2 regions of the Clostridium sp. AM42-4 genome follow, and region 2 is predicted to be linked to the other one. Evidence: predicted binding sites of a transcription regulator. Region 2 holds the regulator's gene; the other holds the start of a gene.
What was found. The regulator Rex, encoded in region 2, represses fermentation and respiration genes when NADH is low (regulators of the CRP and FNR family bind a similar motif). The targets are predictions, from matches to a motif close to ATTGTTAANNNNTTAACAAT.
Positions count from the first base shown of each region.

Region 1: adhE (bifunctional acetaldehyde-CoA/alcohol dehydrogenase) is a predicted target of Rex. The motif match lies at 3,563-3,582, and genes of this name have one in related genera.

Region 1 covers NZ_QUIK01000020.1:20,840-30,401, forward strand. Annotated here, with positions in the region: gene DW922_RS14065 (alpha/beta fold hydrolase) at 1-483, opposite strand, end outside; gene DW922_RS14070 (AAA family ATPase) at 1,031-1,798, shown strand; gene DW922_RS14075 (ParB/RepB/Spo0J family partition protein) at 1,801-2,898, shown strand; gene DW922_RS14080 (DUF4446 family protein) at 2,944-3,468, shown strand; gene adhE (bifunctional acetaldehyde-CoA/alcohol dehydrogenase) at 3,805-6,417, shown strand; gene DW922_RS14090 (MATE family efflux transporter) at 6,644-6,961, shown strand; gene DW922_RS14095 (ABC transporter substrate-binding protein) at 7,512-8,738, shown strand; gene DW922_RS14100 (branched-chain amino acid ABC transporter permease) at 8,823-9,562, shown strand, end outside.
Region 2 covers NZ_QUIK01000003.1:97,627-107,188, forward strand. Annotated here, with positions in the region: gene DW922_RS03260 (class I SAM-dependent methyltransferase) at 1-155, shown strand, start outside; gene DW922_RS03265 (Nif3-like dinuclear metal center hexameric protein) at 133-930, shown strand; gene DW922_RS03270 (nucleoside kinase) at 1,008-2,663, shown strand; RNA gene rnpB (RNase P RNA component class A) at 2,718-3,064, shown strand; gene DW922_RS03280 (hypothetical protein) at 3,161-4,018, shown strand; gene abc-f (ribosomal protection-like ABC-F family protein) at 4,120-6,138, opposite strand; gene DW922_RS03290 (redox-sensing transcriptional repressor Rex) at 6,316-6,990, shown strand; gene DW922_RS03295 (NAD(P)H-hydrate dehydratase) at 7,169-8,710, shown strand; gene alr (alanine racemase) at 8,748-9,562, shown strand, end outside.

The sequences.
Region 1 (9,562 bases), on a different contig from region 2:
ATTGATAGCCATAATCTGATCGAATAGGTCTGGATTATTAGCACATGCCATAAGCGGAATAGAAGCTGATTCACCGGACGTAATTACATTGGTCCGGTGTCCAATTTCTGATTTAATAAAATCAGAAATCAGTTGAACATATAAAAAATTTGTGTATGTCATATTTGCTTTTTCGGAACGGCCGAATCCTAAAAGATCAATTGTGTAAATGGTGTATTCATCACGCAACAATGGAATCAGTTGTTTCCACTCGTGACCGGAAGCCATTGGATTCAAATCATGGATGAGCAGAAGTGGTTTGCCGCTTCCTTCTTTGGTGTAGTGAATATTGCCAAGGCGCCATTTAAAACAGAGAGATTCTGGCTCAGCAAGCAGATTTTTAGAAACAGCTGAAACCTGAATGGCTTTGTTGATTGCTGCAGTAGTGGCAGCGGCACTGGCAGAAAGTATAAGGAGTGTGAGTAATTTATTTTTTGCTTTCATAAAATCTCCTTTTAATTATGAAAAGATGGGTTGCTATTTGCGCAATGCGTAAACAGTAACAAAGTGCTGAAACAATTAGGAATTCATGTTATAAGTATAGTATTTTTTTATGAAAGATGCAACCGCTTCCAGTAGAATGATTTCATCCTGTGATTCTGCGAGAAAAGTGACGGTAGCAACACTAAATTCAACAGATGCAACAGTAATTCCAATCCACGCTTCCGCGAGGAAAAACGACGCAGACGGAGAATGGCAGAACGAACAGAATGTACATTTCAATCCACGCCTGCCTAAATTGAAATATATTTGTATCGTTCTCATTTCCATTCACAGATGAAGAAGAAATGTTTCACGTGAAACATTTGTATATGTTAATATGCGTCTGTAAATAGGAATATTTTGTATTTTCAAGCTGATTTTATTACAAAGAATAGGAAAAGTGAAAAAAGTGTGCTATACTAACGTTATTGTTTTAAATAAGCCGGATATGCTTACGTGAACGGCAACAAGAAATCTGCTTTTTGGCGAGAAATATAAGGATGGTTATATGGGAAGAATAATAGCAATTGCAAATCAGAAGGGCGGCGTAGGAAAAACTACGACTGCTATTAATTTATCTGCATGTCTGGCAGAAGCAGGTCAGAAGGTTCTTGCGGTGGATTTTGATCCGCAGGGAAACGCGACCAGTGGACTTGGATTTGAAAAGGGGTACATGGACAAGACCGTATATGAATTGCTGGTCGGCGAGTGTACTCTGGAAGAATGCATCATTAAAGAGGTGCAGGAGAATCTGGATGTTCTTCCGTCAGATGTGAATCTGGCGGGCGCAGAGATTGAATTATTGGATGTTCCGAACAAAGAGTCGTTGTTGAAGCTGGAACTGGAAAAGGTAGAAAAGAATTACGATTATATCATTATTGACTGTCCGCCGTCGTTAAGTCTGTTGACGATCAATGCATTGACTGCAGCGGATACGGTGTTGGTACCGATCCAGTGTGAATACTATGCACTGGAGGGATTGAGCCAGATTCTTCAGACGGTTGATTTGGTAAAGAAAAAGCTGAATCCGAAGCTGGAGCTGGAAGGTGTCGTATTTACCATGTATGATGCAAGAACAAATCTTTCACTTCAGGTAGTTGAGAATGTAAAAGCACATTTAAATAAGAACATTTACAAAACGATCATTCCGAGAAATGTCAGATTGGCAGAGGCACCGAGTCATGGAAAACCGATCAACATTTACGACACCAGGTCGACAGGTGCGGAGAGTTACCGGATGCTGGCAGCAGAAGTAATTAGCAGAGGGGAAGAATAAAAATGGCAGGAGCAAAAAGAGGATTAGGCAGAGGCCTTGGAGCGTTGTTTGGAGAGGATACGGTAGAGGAAGTTATTGCAGAGGAAAAGGCTGAGAAGGCTGCGATCGCGACGCAAAGAGCGAGAAAAAATACTCTGAATCATAAGCCAGAAAACGATGGAGCGAAAACCAGAAAAGCCGAAAAGACAGCGAAGACGGGCGAGAAAAAATTACAGGAGGATGATCTGGACGGTCAGATGAGTCTCAACCTGGAAGATACAGCGAATGTTACATCGAATGCCCTGAAAGCAGAGGAGGAAGCCCAGACAGAGCTGGAGCTTCCGGTTTCTGAGATCGAGCCGAACCGTGATCAGCCAAGAAAAGCGTTCGATGAAGAACAGCTGGAGGAGCTGGCGGATTCTATCCGTAAATATGGTGTCTTGCAGCCGCTTCTGGTTCAGAAAAAGGGTGATAGCTACGAGATCATTGCCGGTGAACGCAGATGGAGAGCAGCAAAATTAGCAGGATTAAAGAAGGTTCCTGTGGTAATCCGAGAGTATAGTCCACAGCAGACTATGGAGATTGCATTGATTGAGAATGTGCAGAGAGCAGACTTAAATCCTATCGAGGAAGCGCTCGCATACCAGCGGCTGATGCAGGAGTTTTCTTTAAAGCAGGAAGAAATTGCAGAGCGTGTTTCTAAAAACCGTACAACGATCACGAATAGCATGCGTTTGCTGAATCTGGTTCCTGAAGTGCAGCAGATGCTTGCGGAAGGACGTATTACAAGTGGTCATGCACGTGCACTTCTTGGCGTGAGTGATCCGCAGCAGCAGCTGGCACTGGCTCAGAAGGTTGAGCAGGAGAAATTAAGTGTCCGGGAAATCGAAAAAGCAGTAAAACTGTTGGGACGGGAGAAGAAGGAAAAGAAAAAGTCCCAGGTAGATGAAGCGGTGGAACTGGTATTCCAGGATATGGAGAACCGGATGAAGACGGTGATGGGAACTAAGGTTAACATCAGCCGTAAGGATAAAACAAAAGGAAAAGTCGAAATCGAATATTATTCGGAGGCAGAATTGGAACGCATTGTTGAGCTGATTGAATCAATCCAGCCGATGTAGGTTGCATATGAACCGAACCACAAAACGGAAAGACGGGATTTATCTATGGAAGGAAGTATATTAAATAATCTTGGGTTTGACCCGGTGTATCTGCTGATCGCATCAGCGGTCCTGACCCTGATTTTGCTTGTTGTGACAGTTATGTGCCTGATCAACATGCGGAAGCTTTACCGCAGATATGATATTTTTATGCGCGGAAAAGATGCAGAGACGATGGAGAACCTAATCGTTGAGCAGATGAACGATATCATTGATCTGAAAGCACAGGATCGTTATAATAAGGATTCAATCCGGACAGCTAATAAAAATAGCCGTGCAGCATTCCAGAAGATTGGTATTGTAAAGTACAATGCATTTAAAGGAATGGGTGGAAATCTAAGCTTTGCACTGGCACTTTTGGATTATACCAACACAGGATTTGTGTTGAATTCCGTTCATAGCCGGGAAGGCTGTTATCTTTATTTAAAGGATGTAGAACGGGGAGAGACGGAGGTTTTGCTTGGTGCAGAGGAACAGGAAGCACTGGAGCAGGCACTTGGATACCGGGAGCGGAAGCAGCCGCAGGAGTGATAATATAAGAGGTGGAAAAACAATCTGGGAGAATGTTTTTCCACCTCTTTTTATGTTGTACAGAAAAAAAGACAGAAAGAAAATAAAAAAATATATTGACAATTATTTAACGAGTGGTATAATACAAACAGAATTAATCGTCAAAAAAATATCAAAGAATGATTGATTTCAAACCACTGAGGCGCAACGGAATGTAGCGCCGGAAATGAATGAAAACAAAATCGAATCAGCAGTAAACAGAAAACAAAGCAAAAAGAACTGAACCTGGAAAGAACCAACGCAAATGAAACGGAATGCGTTGGCTTTGATGGAAATGAATCGTTGGAGGATAAGAACATGGCGAAGAAAGAAACAACAGCAGTTCCGGCAATCATCGACAATGTAGAAGCACTGGAAAAGAAAATGGCCGCTATGCGTGAGGCACAGAAGGTATTTGCTACTTATACGCAGGAACAGGTTGATAAAATTTTCCATGCAGCAGCAATCGCAGCAAACCAGATGCGTATTCCGTTAGCGAAGATGGCAGTAGAAGAAACTGGCATGGGCGTTGTAGAGGATAAAGTGATCAAGAACAACTACGCTGCAGAGCATATCCATAACGCATATAAAGATATGAAGACCTGTGGTGTGATCGAGGAAGATAAGGCGTATGGTATCAAGAAAATTGCAGAGCCGATCGGCCTGGTTGCAGCCGTAATCCCGACTACCAACCCGACCTCTACCGCAATCTTCAAAACCCTGATCTGCTTAAAGACCAGAAACGCCATCATCATTTCCCCACATCCGCGTGCAAAGGCCTGCACCATCGCAGCCGCTAAGGTTGTTCTGGATGCAGCAGTGAAAGCCGGCGCTCCGGAGGGCATCATCGGCTGGATCGATGTTCCGTCTCTGGAACTTACGAACACTGTTATGAAGGATGCAGACATCATCCTGGCAACCGGTGGCCCTGGCATGGTAAAGGCAGCATATTCTTCCGGCAAACCGGCACTTGGTGTAGGTGCTGGTAATACTCCGGCTATCATCGATGAAACTGCAGACATTAAGCTGGCTGTAAACTCCATTATCCATTCTAAGACCTTCGATAATGGTATGATCTGTGCATCCGAGCAGTCTGTAACAGTACTGGCTCCGGTTTATGAGGCAGTAAAGAAAGAGTTTAAATACCGCGGCTGTTATTTCTTAAAGCCGGATGAGATCGAGAAGGTAAGAAAGACCATCCTGATCAATGGTTCCCTGAACGCAAAGATTGTTGGCCAGAGCGCATTTAAGATCGCGCAGATGGCAGGTGTTGAGGTTCCGGAGGATACCAAGATCCTGATTGGTGAAGTAGAGTCCGTGGACATCAGCGAGGAGTTCGCACATGAGAAGCTGTCTCCGGTCCTTGCAATGTATAAGGCACAGACCTTTGATGAGGCAATCGCAAAGGCAGAGCGTCTGGTCGCAGATGGCGGTTATGGCCATACCTCTTCCCTCTATATTAATATCAATGAAAAAGAGAAGATGGCGAAGCATGCAGCGGCTATGAAGACCTGCCGTATCCTGATCAATACTCCGTCCTCTCAGGGTGGTATCGGTGACCTGTACAACTTCAAGCTGCTCCCGTCTCTGACACTGGGCTGCGGCTCCTGGGGTGGCAACTCGGTTTCTGAAAACGTAGGTGTAAAGCATTTGCTGAACATTAAGACTGTTGCTGAGAGGAGAGAGAACATGCTGTGGTTCCGTACACCGGAGAAGGTATATTTCAAGAAGGGTTCTATGCCGGTTGCTTTAAGTGAGCTGAAGGATGTTATGGGCAAGAAGAGAGCCTTCATCGTAACGGACTCCTTCCTGTATATGAACGGTTATACCAAACCGATCACCGATAAGCTGGATGAAATGGGTATTGTTTACCAGTGCTTCTCCAACGTACAGCCGGACCCAACCTTGGCAAATGCGATCGAGGGTGCAAAGGCTATGACCGCATTCCAGCCGGATGTCATCATCGCACTGGGCGGTGGTTCCGCAATGGATGCCGGTAAGATCATGTGGGTAATGTACGAGCATCCGGAAGTAGATTTCCAGGGCATGGCAATGCGCTTCATCGATATCCGGAAACGTGTTTACACCTTCCCGAAGATGGGCGAGAAGGCTTACTTCGTAGCAATTCCGACTTCTTCCGGTACTGGTTCCGAGGTAACTCCGTTCGCGGTTATTACTGATCAGGAAACCGGCGTGAAGTATCCGTTAGCAGACTATCAGCTGCTGCCGAATATGGCGATCGTAGATACCGATAACATGATGAGCCAGCCGAAGGGCTTAACCAGCGCATCTGGTGTGGATGTTCTGACCCATGCACTGGAGGCATACGCTTCTGTTATGGCAACCGATTACACCGATGGTCTGGCACTGAAGGCTATGAAGAATGTCTTTGAGTACCTGCCGGCTGCATACAACGATGGCAGCAATGTAGAGGCAAGAAGCAAGATGGCTGATGCTTCCTGCATGGCTGGTATGGCATTTGCAAACGCATTCTTAGGTGTCTGCCACTCCATGGCACATAAGCTTGGCGCATTCCATCATCTGCCGCATGGTATCGCAAACGCCCTGCTTATTTCCCTGGTTGTAGAGTTCAACTCTGCTGAGTGCCCGAGAAAGATGGGAACCTTCTCCCAGTACCAGTATCCGCACACCATGGCCCGCTATGCAGAGTGCGCACGCTTCGTAGGAATTCAGGCGAAGACCGATGAAGAGGCAGTGAAGAAGCTCATCGAGAAGATTGAGGAACTGAAGGCTGCAGTTGGCGTGAAGAAGACCATCGCGGAGTATGGTGTTGACGAGAAGTACTTCTTGGATACCCTGGATGCTATGGTTGAGCAGGCATTCGATGACCAGTGCACCGGTGCAAACCCGAGATACCCGCTGATGAGCGAGATCAAGGAGATGTATTTAAGAGCTTACTACGGAAAATAAAAACAATAAAGGAATATATAATAGATGGAAAGTAAGAGGCCCCGGACATACGTCCGGGGCCTCTTACTTTATAGAGAATTGACAAAGCAGGGCATGCATGGATTTATCTCGCAGGAGGAGCAGGGCTTCTTTTCCCATTACCCGGCGATGGTGGAGGAGAGCTTTCATTTTGCAATCCAGTGTTTTATTGACAGTTTAAAACAAGGGGAAGAGAGGTGCAGCGCAGATGAAATCAGAAAATAATAATTTGTTTTCGAGCATGCCGGTGGCACAGGCAATCCTGATGCTGGCGGTGCCGACGGTTGTAAGCCAGATCATTACGATCATTTATAATATGGCAGATACGTTTTTTATCGGTCAGCTGGGAGATCCGAAGCAGGTGGCCGCAGCTACGCTGGCAATGCCGCTGTTTATGTTTATGACGGCGCTTTCCAATCTGTTTGGAGTCGGCGGTGTGGCATGGGCAACTCCGGTGGCGGAGGTGACATCGATGGTTGTCGCGGCAGTGATGGTAATTCCGTACATCAGGAAGCTGGGACGGTGATGCTTAGGAATAGGGATTTTCCGTTTAGAGAATGCCTGCCTGTAGACAGAAATTCCTATTACCTGTATGGATAGTAGGTTGATAGGCAAAACCTGCAAATTGGTAGGTAAATAGAGCGGTAAATAATTTGTTCTTCGAATTCTTGACAGAAAAAGAGAAATGATGTATAAAATATACAACGATGTGTTTGAATTTGTCAGACATAATTAAAAATCGCAACAAGGAGACAATGCCGTCATGTTTCTGGAAAAGGGAGCATGACGGTTTTTTCCTACATCGGAAAGGGAAAAGGAGGAGCCGTGATTGATGAGGAGGAGCCCGGATCTTAATGGACATGATCCACCATGTCTCAAAATGACACATACATCTGAAACTGCTTTGTGATAATGCTATAAATCATGCAAATAAAACAAATGAAAACAAGGCAGAAACCACGAAGCTGAACAGAATGCACAAATACAATTGACATTTTAATGATAAAATTGTAAAATTAAAACATCGAAAACGAAAATTTGGACAACGTGATCCATAAAATAAGGAGGAACAAAGTATGAAGAAAAGAAATCTTGCAGTCTCACTGACACTCGCGGCAGCTATGGCGCTGACAACAGCCTGCTCCGGCGGTTCACAGAGCAGCAGCACCCCGGAAACCACTGCAGCACAGAAGGATGCAGCAGCCGATACTTCTGCAGCAGCAGAGGGCGGCAGCAGTGATCTGGATACTTCCAACCCGATCACCATTGCAGTCGCAGCACCGATGACTGGAGATAACTCTGAGTATGGTATCGGCTTCGCAAACGCAGCAAAGCTTATGGCCCAGAAGTGGAACGATAACGGCGGATGCCTTGGCAGAGAGGTTCAGATCGTAGAGTACGACGATAAGAACACCTCAGAGGAAGCAACCACCATCGCACAGAAGATCGTATCTGACAAAGATAACATCGCAGGTGTGATCGGACATTTTGCTTCCGGCGTATGTATGACAGCAGCTCCGATCTATCAGGAGAACGGCGTGATCGAAATTTCCCCGTCCTCTTCCCATCCGGATTATTCCTCTATCGGTGATTATATTTTCAGAAACAACACCGTTATTTCTAAAGAGGGTGGTGCGAGTGTTGACATTGCAGTGAATGACCTTGGAAAGAAAAATATTGGTATCATTTCCATTATGACTGACTGGGGAACCAATACCTCCAAGATCATTAACGACATCATTGATGGTATGAGTGATAAGGGTGTTAAGGTTGTAGCTCACGAGGAAGTTATGGAGGGTTCTGATGACTACTCCGCAGCAATCGCAAAGCTGAACGAAGCTGGCGCAGAGGCAGTTATCTGCTGTGGTATGTACAACCTGGTAGCACCGGTTGCAAAGCAGTACAAGCAGGTTAACCCGGATGTTACTATCATTGCATTCTCCAACGCTTACAGCCAGCAGCTTCTTGAGCTGGGCGGAAGCGCAGTAAACGGCGTATGCTTCCCGGTTATCTTCTTCGCAGATTCCGATGATCCTGAGATCCAGGCATATGTAAAACAGTACACCGATGTTTACGGCAGCGCACCGTCTGCACTGACCTCTCAGGCATACGATTCCGTAGGTATGCTGCTTACCGCAATCGAGGATGCAGGCACTACTGAGTCTGCTAAAGTAAAAGACGCACTTTACAATGTTGATTATCCGGGCGTTACCGGTCAGACCAAGTTTGACTCCAACGGTGATGTAGATAAGGAATTCGTAAAAGTAACCATCGAAGATGGCAAATTCGTAAAAATGAAATAAACGAAAGCGACAATTCATGTAAGTACATCTAAGGGAGCCGGAAAGCGTGCTTTCCGGCTCCCGGTATCTTTGAAAGGAGCCACAATGCTTGCTCAACAGGTTTTTAATGGTTTAGCCCTGGGAATGGGATATGCGTTAATAGCAGTCGGCTATTCGCTCATATTCGGAATCCTTCGACTGGTCAATTTCTCACATGGTTCCATTTACGCGTTCGGCGCGGAAATTGCAATGGTATTCATTGTTAGCATGAAATTCGGCATTGTACCAGGGATTCTCTTAAGTATGTTAGTAACTGGTGTGTTGGGAATCATGATTGATAAGATCGCACTGGAACCTCTTCGTAAAAAAGGCTCACCGCCTATCGCATCTCTGATTACCACGATCGGTATTTCCAACATTATCACAAATCTCCTGATTGTTTTTATCGGTTCAGAAAAAAGAAACTTCCCGAACATTTTTGGTTACGGCATGATCAAGCTTGGCAAAGTTTCCATTACTCTGACCCAGGTTATGATGTGTGTGGTTTCTGTTGTTTTGATGCTGATTCTGGTATTTATCGTATTTAAAACCAAGATTGGTCTGGCTATGAGAGCCAGTCAGCAGAATGCAAAAGCAGCAAAGATGATGGGAATCGATGTAAACTTTGTTATCAGCTTTACATTCTTCCTCGCAGGTGTATCTGCAACTCTTGCAGGCGCTCTGGTTGGAGGTTATTATGAGATCGTTTACCCAAATATGGGATTTATGGCCGGCTTAAAGGCATTCGCGGCTGCAGTTCTTGGAGGTATCGGAAGCCTGCCGGGTGCAATCCTTGGCGGTCTGAT
Region 2 (9,562 bases):
GTGCCTTCCTTGAGCGGGAGCTGTCCCAGGGCGAAGAGCTTTTAAAGCATTTGTCATTAAGCAATACAGATGGTGCAAAAAAGCGGGCCGAAGGCCTGTTAAGGGAACTGGAAGAGACAAAGGAGGCGTATTATGCTTTGCAGGGAGCTGATTGAAAAGCTGGAGAAGCTGGCCCCGCGTGAGCTGGCCTGTGACTGGGATAACCCAGGGTTTCTGGCCGGCCGGGGAGATAAGGAAATTAAGAAGGTGCTGGTTGCTTTGGATGCCACGGACCGGGTTGTAGAGCAGGCGGTAAAGGAGAAGGCAGACTTTCTTCTTACCCATCATCCGCTTGTCTTCCGGCCGTTAAAGCAGGTAAACGATGAGAATTTTATCAGCCGCCGGATCGTGACACTGCTGCAGGCAGATATTTCTTACTTTGCCATGCATACAAACTTTGATGCAGCGCCAGGCTGTATGGCAGATCTGGCAGCGGACCGTCTGGAAATCCTGAACGGGGTACCGCTTGAGGTGACTGGTGAGGTAAACGGCGAAGCGGTTGGGATCGGAAAAGCAGGAAGCCTGAAAGCGCCGGTGCCGCTGGATGCGTTTGCAGACCGGGTAAAAGCAGCCTTTGGCCTGCCGTTTCTTCTCATGTACGGAAGCGATGCGGTAAAGGAGCCGGTCAGCCGCGTGGCAGTGTCTCCAGGTGCGGGAGGCAGCATGATCCGCTATGCACTGGAAAAAAAGGTCCAGGTGCTGGTCACCGGGGACATTGGGCATCACGATGCGATCGATGCAGCGGCATCAGGAATGGCGATCCTGGATGCTGGCCATTATGGGCTGGAGCATATTTTTATCCCGTTTATGGCTGACTATATCAGAAATGTTTCGGGCAGTACGCTAGAGGTACTCCAGGCAGCACCGGATTTTCCGGCCCGTGTGATCTGATATAATGCATAGGTGGGAAATTCCTTATAACTCCTGTAGCCTGTGATGGAATGGAATCGTTTGAAAGGAGAGTGCGTATGGTTCGCGTGTGTGTATTGGGAGAGAAAAAACAGTATCAGGAGGATACACTCTTAAAAGAAGTGGCAGAAGAATTCCAGTGCCGTTTTTCCCATGAGATCCTGTTGGCTACGGTAGATGGAAAGCTGCAGGAGCTTCATAAGAAAGTAAAAGAAGGAACAAAGATTGAATTTTTAACGGCTGCGGATAAACCGGGAATCCAGACCTACCAGCGCAGTGTGCTTCTAATCCTCTTAAAAGCGTTTTATGAGGTAGCAGGGGCAGAACACATCCGGAAGGTCTCCGTGGAGTATGCCATTGCCAATGGCCTTTTTATTGAATCGGACGGGGACTTTGCCAAAGACCAGGAGCTGGCAGACCGGATCAAAGCGAAGATGACCGAATATGTGGAGGCAAAGCTTCCGATCATGAAGCGGAACGTAACCACGGACGAGGCCATTGAAATCTTTCATAAGCACCGGATGTATGAGAAGGAGCGCCTGTTCCATTACCGCCGGGTATCCCGGGTAAATCTGTACAGCATAGGCGGCTTTGAGGATTATTATTATGGCTATATGGTGCAGAATACCGGTTATTTAAAGTACTTTGACCTGATCCCGTACCGGGATGGTTTCATGCTCCTGCTTCCGGAACAGCAGGACCCGGAACATGTGGCACCATTCCACGACCGGGAAAAGCTGGCTGAGGTGTTAAGCGAGACCGAGGGCTGGGGAAGACAGCTGGAAGTTCCGACGGTAGGAGCCCTGGACGATGTCATCTGCAAGGGAAAGATCAGCGAGCTGATCCTGATGCAGGAGGCGCTGATGGAGAAAAAGATCGGCGATATCGCTGAGCAGATCGCTGTCCGTCCGGATACGAAGCTTGTCATGATCGCCGGGCCATCCTCGTCGGGAAAGACCACATTTTCCCACAGGCTTTCCATCCAGTTAAAGGCAAAGGGCCTGAAGCCTCACCCGATCGCAGTAGATAATTATTTTGTAAACCGCGTGGACAGTCCGAAGGATGAACACGGCAACTACAATTATGAGGTTCTGGAATGTCTGGATACCGCACTGTTTAACCAGAATATGACAGATCTTCTGGCAGGAAAGACTGTGGAGCTGCCAGAGTATAATTTCATCAAGGGTGAGCGGGAATATCATGGGGATTACCTGACGCTGGGACCGGATGATGTGCTGGTGATCGAAGGAATCCACTGCCTGAATGAAAAGCTTTCCTACGCCCTGCCGAGGAAAAACAAATTTAAGATCTATATCAGTGCCCTGACCCAGTTAAACATCGATGAGCACAACCGGATCCCGACCACAGACGGGCGCCTGATCCGCCGGATCGTGCGGGATGCGAGGACCAGGGGGGCTTCGGCCCAGGCAACCATCCGCATGTGGCCTTCCGTGAGAAAGGGAGAGGAGGATAATATTTTCCCATATCAGGAGGATGCAGATGTGATGTTCAATTCCGCCCTTGTTTATGAGCTTGCAGTATTGAAGCAGTATGCGGAGCCGGTGCTGTTTTCCGTTCCGCGTGACAGCGCGGAGTATGTGGAGGCCAAGCGCCTCTTAAAATTCCTGGATTATTTCCTTGGTGTCAGCAGCGAAGAGATCCCGCATAATTCCCTGATCCGCGAGTTTATCGGTGGAGGATGTTTTAAAGTCTGATATGGACCGGAGATAGTTGACAGTATTTCAGAATGATGGTAGAATAGGGAACATTGAGTAAGACAAATGGTCGCTGCCGCAGAAACGAAAGGCTGCGGGAGAGGAAAGTCCGGGCTTCACAGGGCAGGGTGCCAGATAACGTCTGGCGGAGGTGACTCCAGGGACAGTGCAACAGAAATATACCGCCGGCTTTGCCGGTAAGGGTGGAAGGGCAGTGTAAGAGACTACCGCCCGTCTGGTAACAGACGGGGCACATGTAAACCCCACTCGAAGCAAGACCGAACAGAAAGCATAAGGCGGCCCGCCTGCTTTCGGGTAGGTTGCTTGAACCAGGTGGTGACATCTGGTCTAGATAGATGACCATTCAACGACATAACCCGGCTTATCGTCTTGCTCATAATCTGATCTCGAATGGGGGTGACGCTGTAAAAAGCGCACCTCCTTTTTGTTTATAAGAAATAACGCGTTGCTGCATATGGAGAAAGGATGGAATCGCGATGAACCATAGGTTTCGGAAGGGCGCACTATGCCTGGTGTCTGTTTTGGCGCTTTCGGCCGGTGCCCTGTTTCCTTCCCGGGCAATGGATGCCCCGGGAAGCGGGGGGAAAAACTGGAGCTATGGAAAGGACCACCACTGGACCTACCGGGATGAAGACGGCACATTGCACACAGGCTGGCTCTTTTATGAGGGAGAATGGTACTGGTTCGATGAGCGCGGCTGGCTGCAGACCGGTGGCCAGAGGGACATTGACGGGGAACGCTATTTCTTTTTCAGCAATGGCCATATGGCAAGAAACCAGTATGTGGAATTAAAGTTTCTTGGGGAGAACGGACAGGAGGAAAAGAACCATGAGATCCGTGTGATCGGGACAGAGCGGCCCGATGCAGAGGATAAGGACTTGATCACGGACTATCTGTATGAGGTTCCGCGCGGCTGGCTTTCCCAGTTTGTGGAGGATGGCTGGCAGTTCCTGTTTTATAAGAAAAAAAGCTATTTTGAAGCACCATCCACCTCTTCCGGTATCTATTATGTACATCATGATACCGACCGGCGCTATAAAAAGGCAAAATTCTGTGATGCAGACGCGATCCTGCAGGCTTTTGGGGAGTACGCAGGGTATAAGGCGGGCTGTTACCGGGAAGACAGCACCATGATGCAGAAATTCTGGAATGCAGGTCCGGTCCTTGAGGATGTTCTGGAAATCCCGGATTATTATGCGTCGGATGCAGCATTCTGCTTTGGAAAATTATTTTCCGATTATGTGGGTGGCGAGAAAAAAGAAGACCTGCAGCGCGGTTTCCCGGAGGTGTGTGAGGAGTTGGAGAAAATCCTGCATCAGAAAGATGAGAAGTGAGTATTGACAAAAACCATACAATCGAGGATGATAAACCTACTAAAACGATAGGGGATGCAAAAGAGAATATGGAAAGAGAGATAGAAAAAGGAGCTGGCAGATCATTCTGCCAGCTCTTCCCAGGTCTCATAGAGTTCCTCAAGCTTTTGCTTAAGGGACTCTTTTTCGTTATTCAGTTCCACAAGGCGGGCAACATCGGTGTAAACCTCCTCCTGAGAGAGAAGCGCATCGATCTCGCCGTCGCGTGTCTCAAGACGGTGGATCTCATCCTCGACCTTTTTCAGATCATTCTGGCGCTTGCGGATGCGGGCCTGTTCTTCCTTTTGTGCCTTCCAGTCCAGCTTGACCTCGCTTTCAGCAGTGCCTTTTTGTGCCTCCGGGACACCGGTGGCTTTTAATTTTCCATTTGCGGCAGCAGTGCCGATAGCGCGGTCCCTTTGCACAAGATGCTGGGAGTCTGCCAGCGATGCGTCAGCAGCTCCTGCATGCACCGGAGCAACATATAATTCCTTCATCAGATCCTTCTTTTCCAGATAGTAATCGTAATTGCCAATGTAATTCAAGAAGGTTTGTCCGGTCAGCTCCAGGATCCGGGTAGCGGTCTGGTTGATGAAGTAACGGTCGTGGGAAACGTAAAGCACGGTTCCGGTATAGTTTTTCAATGCGTTTTCCAGAATTTCCTTGGAGGTAATGTCCAGATGGTTGGTCGGCTCATCGAGGATGAGAAAATTGGCTTCGGAAAGCATGAGCTTTGCGAGGGAAACGCGTCCGCGTTCTCCACCGCTTAGATCGGAGATACGCTTAAATACATCGTCACCGGTAAATAAAAATGCGGCAAGAATGTTGCGGATCTGGGTGTTGGTCAGATTTGGGTAAGCGTCTGAAACCTCCTCAAATACAGTCTTTTCCATATGAAGGACATGGTGTTCCTGGTCATAATAGCCGATATGTACCTTCGAGCCGAGGGTAATCGTGCCGGAATCGGCCGGAAGCAGGCCGTTGATGATCTTTAAAATAGTGGTTTTTCCGGTTCCGTTATTTCCGATGATGGCAACCCGCTCCCCACGCTTGATATCCATATCGACATGGGAGAACAGGTGAGTGCTGCCGAAGGATTTGTCCAGATCGCGAACGGTAAGGACATCGTTTCCGCTGACGATATGCGGCTCCAGGCTGATGCGCATCTCGTCCTGGATCTCTGCAGGCTTGTCCAGAACCTGGATCTTAGAGAGCATCTTTTCGCGGCTTTCAGCACGCTTGATGGACTTTTCGCGGTTGAAGGATTTTAACTTGGTAATGACCTCCTCCTGATGCCTGATCTCCTGCTGCTGGTTTAACCAGGCCTTCATCTGGGCAGCGCGGATCATGGCCTTTTTCTCGCTGTAGGCGGTGTAGTTGCCAAGGTAAACCGATGCATGCCCCATCTCGAGCTCCACGACCTTTGTGACTACGCGGTTTAAGAAATACCGGTCATGGGCAACGATGATGACTGCCCCGTTATAGTTTAAAAGATAGGTCTCCAGCCAAGCGATGGATTCCATATCCAGGTGGTTGGTCGGCTCATCGAGCAGGATGATGTCCGGGCGGGAGAGTAAGAGCTTACCAAGGGAAACACGGGTTTTCTGTCCGCCGGAAAGCGTGGAGACAGATTTGTTAAATTCATCCTCGGTAAAGCCCAGGCCCTTTAAGACGCCGGTTAACTCGCTCTGCCATGCATAGCCGTTTTCCAGCTCAAAGGTATGGCTTAAACGGCTGTATGCAGAAAGCATCTGTTCTAATTCCTCGCCGGTGGCATGCTGCATGCGGATCTCCAGATCGCGGATATCGAGCTCCATGTCGATGATGGGCTGTTTGACCTCTTTTAATTCTTCATAGATGGTACGGCTGCTGTCCAGATCCTGATGCTGGGCCAGATAACCGAGCGTTTTTCCCTTTGCCAGTACAACCTCGCCGGAATCGGCGGCAAGCTCGCCTACGATGATCTTTAGCAGGGTGGATTTCCCGGCCCCGTTGATCCCGACAATGGAGGCCTTTTCCTGGTCTTCTATATGGAAGGAAACCTCGGACAGAATCTCATCTGTACCGAATGCTTTGCTGATGTGATTACATGATAAAATCATAAATAACTCCATTTCGTTACATTTTCTACTATAAGACTTATCAAGTATAATATAGGTTTTTGGCACTTGTAAAGGGCTTTCTGTGTATTTTTTGTTCAGGAATTGTTTGAACATTGACATAGATTTCGCAAACGGTTATAATAGAATCCAATAGTTTACGTATAGGAGATGTGCAGCATGGAAAACAGAGAGATATCCAAAGCAGTTATTACAAGGCTTCCGCGGTATTACCGTTACCTCGGAGAGCTTTTGGAATCAGGTGTCGAGCGTATCTCATCCAACGAACTGAGTACCCGGATGAAGGTTACCGCTTCCCAGATCCGTCAGGACTTAAATAATTTCGGTGGGTTTGGACAGCAGGGATACGGCTACAACGTGAAATACCTGTATACAGAGATCGGAAAGATTCTTGGGATCGACCGTCAGCATAACCTGATCATCATTGGTGCCGGTAACTTGGGGCAGGCAATCGCAAATTACGCAAATTTCGAGAAGCGTGGATTTATCATCAAAGGAATGTTCGATATCAATCCAAGACTGATCGGTCTTGTGGTGCGCGGTATTGAGATCCGCGGTGTCGATGATCTGGAGCAGTTCATCAAGGATAACGATGTCCAGATGGCGGCACTGACGATCCCAAAGACAAAGGCACCGGAAATCGCAGACCGTCTGGTAAATGCCGGGATCAAGGCAATCTGGAATTTTGCCCATGTAGACTTAAATGTACCGGAAGACGTCGTTGTTGAGAACGTCCACCTTTCAGAAAGTCTCATGCGCCTGTCTTACCGGGTGTGCAGCATGCAGGACCGCAAGCTGGAAGAGGAAAAGAAAAAGGCACAGAGCGAAGCGTAACGGCAGGATCTCGTTGCTGGGCACGCACGCGTGAGCAGCAATGAAAAAGAGCCGGCAGGCAGGGATAAGGAAAGTTATCGTGCCTGCCGGCTTTTGCTGTTGCTGTTTTGGCAGCACAAAAACAGCAGTTTGGCGTGCTGCGGGCAGGTTCTGTGGCTGTTGCAAGGAGGCAGAAATAGTGGATTATGCAGTAACGGCACAGCAGATGAAGGCTGTTGACCAAAATACCATACAGGGAATCGGAATCCCGTCCATGGTCCTTATGGAGCGTGCTGCGCTTGCAGTTGCAGAGGCAGCAGTGTGCATGGCAGATGAGCGGGGGCTGGGAAAGCGTGCGCGGATCCTGGTGGCCTGCGGAACCGGGAACAATGGTGCAGACGGGGTTGCAGCAGGGCGTATCCTGCAGGGGCGCGGCTATGAAGTCCGCCTGTTCTTTGCGGGAAACCCGGAGCACGATTCGGAAGAGATGAAAGCACAAAAGCGGATCGCGCAAAAGCTGCAGCTTGTGCAGGTTACAGAGGAAACATATGAAAGTGAGCCATATGATATCATTCTGGATGCCTTGTTTGGAATCGGGCTTGGCAGGGAGATTACTGGGGCATACAGACAGGTTTTAGAAACGCTGGAGAGACTGAGGCAGAAATGGAATGCTTCCGTGATCGCGGTAGACACGCCCTCCGGGATTCATGGAAGTACCGGTGAGGTGATGGGCATTGCCTTCAGGGCCGATGTGACGGTAACCTTTGGCTACGCAAAAACCGGCCTGCTCCTTTATCCGGGAAAGCAGTATGCAGGCAGACTGACCGTTGCCGATATTGGTTTTCCGGAAATCAGCCTTCAAAAAGCGGGATGGGATGCAAAGATCCTGACCCCGGAGGATCTTAATCAGCTGCCTGTGCGCAGGCCGGATGGAAATAAGGGAACCTTTGGCAAGGTGCTGATCCTTGCAGGAAGCCGTGGAATGAGCGGGGCAGCTTATTTTTCGGCATTAGGCGCTTACCGCACAGGTGCGGGACTTGTGAAAGTCCTGACAGTGCCAGAAAACCGCCAGATCCTGCAGACACAGCTTCCAGAGGCGATCGTTTCCTGTTATGATCCTGACAATGAGGAAACCATGCAGAAAATCCTGGAGGATGCCTGTGCCTGGGCGGATGTGATCGTGGCGGGACCGGGCCTGGGGCAGGAACCATACACGGAATATCTTCTGGAGACGGTGCTTTCCGATGCCTATGTGCCGATCGTGCTCGATGCAGACGGCTTAAACTGTGTGGCATCCCATCCGTACCTGACACGTTATTTTACAGAGAATATCATCATAACGCCCCACATCGGGGAAATGAGCCGTCTGGTATCGGTTTCGGCAGCCGGTATCAAGAAGGAACCGTTAGAGCAGGCAAGAGCCTACAGCGCGCGGTATGGAACCATCTGTGTGCTGAAGGATGCGGTAACTGTCATAACCGATAAGGATGGAAATGCCTGGATCAACCAGAGTGGCTGCAGTGCCATGGCAAAGGGCGGTTCCGGTGACGTGCTTACCGGGGTGATCGCCGGCCTTTTAGCCCGCGGCATGGAATGTGCAGAGGCGGCTGCCTTTGGAGTCTATCTGCATGGCCGGGCCGGGGAATATGCGGCAGCCATGCTGGGAGACAACGGAGTATTGGCAACAGACCTTGCAAACAGCATTGGAAAAGGACCAGATCATCAGAATAGCCGGAAATAATGGAAAAACAGATAGAAATGAGGAACAAAAGGATATTATGAATCACAAGCAGTACACCCGGGTTTATGCGCCGGTAGATTTAGATGCCATTGTTTTTAATATGGAGTCCATGAGACAGAATATTGACCAGAAAACAGGGATGATCGGAGTCATCAAGACAGATGCATACGGTCACGGCTCCGTGCCGGTGGCAGAGGCCATTGAGCATTATGTGGACGGCTATGCAGTCGCAACAGCAGATGAGGCGATGCTGCTGCGCCGCAACGGGATCCGCAAAATGATCTTGATTTTGGGAGTAACCCATCCATCCCGCTACCAGGAGCTGATCGAGGAGGAGATCCGCCCGGCCATTTTTACCATGGAGCAGGCAAAGCCGCTGTCCGAGATGGCAGTCCGTCTGCATAAGACGGCAAAGGTTCACCTTGCACTCGATACCGGCATGCGCCGGATCGGTATGGAGGCTGATGAAGCCGGAGCAGACCTGGCGGCAGCGATCGGCAGGCTTCCCGGAATTGAGCTGGAGGGCTTATTTACCCATTTTTCCAGAGCCGATGAAAAAGAGAAGACCTCTGCCAAAAAGCAGCTGGAGCGGTACCTGCATTTTACGGACCTGCTGAAGGAGCGGGGCATTGAGATCCCGATGAAGCATTGCTCCAACAGTGCCGGGATCATCGATCTGCCGCAGGCAAACTTAAATTATGTGCGTGCCGGAATCACAATCTACGGAATGTATCCGTCGGATGACGTGCAGAAGGACTTGGTTCCGTTAAGGCCGGCGCTTGGCTTAAAATCCTTTGTTACCTATGTAAAGGAGATCGGGCCGGGTGAAGAGATCAGCTATGGCGGCACCTA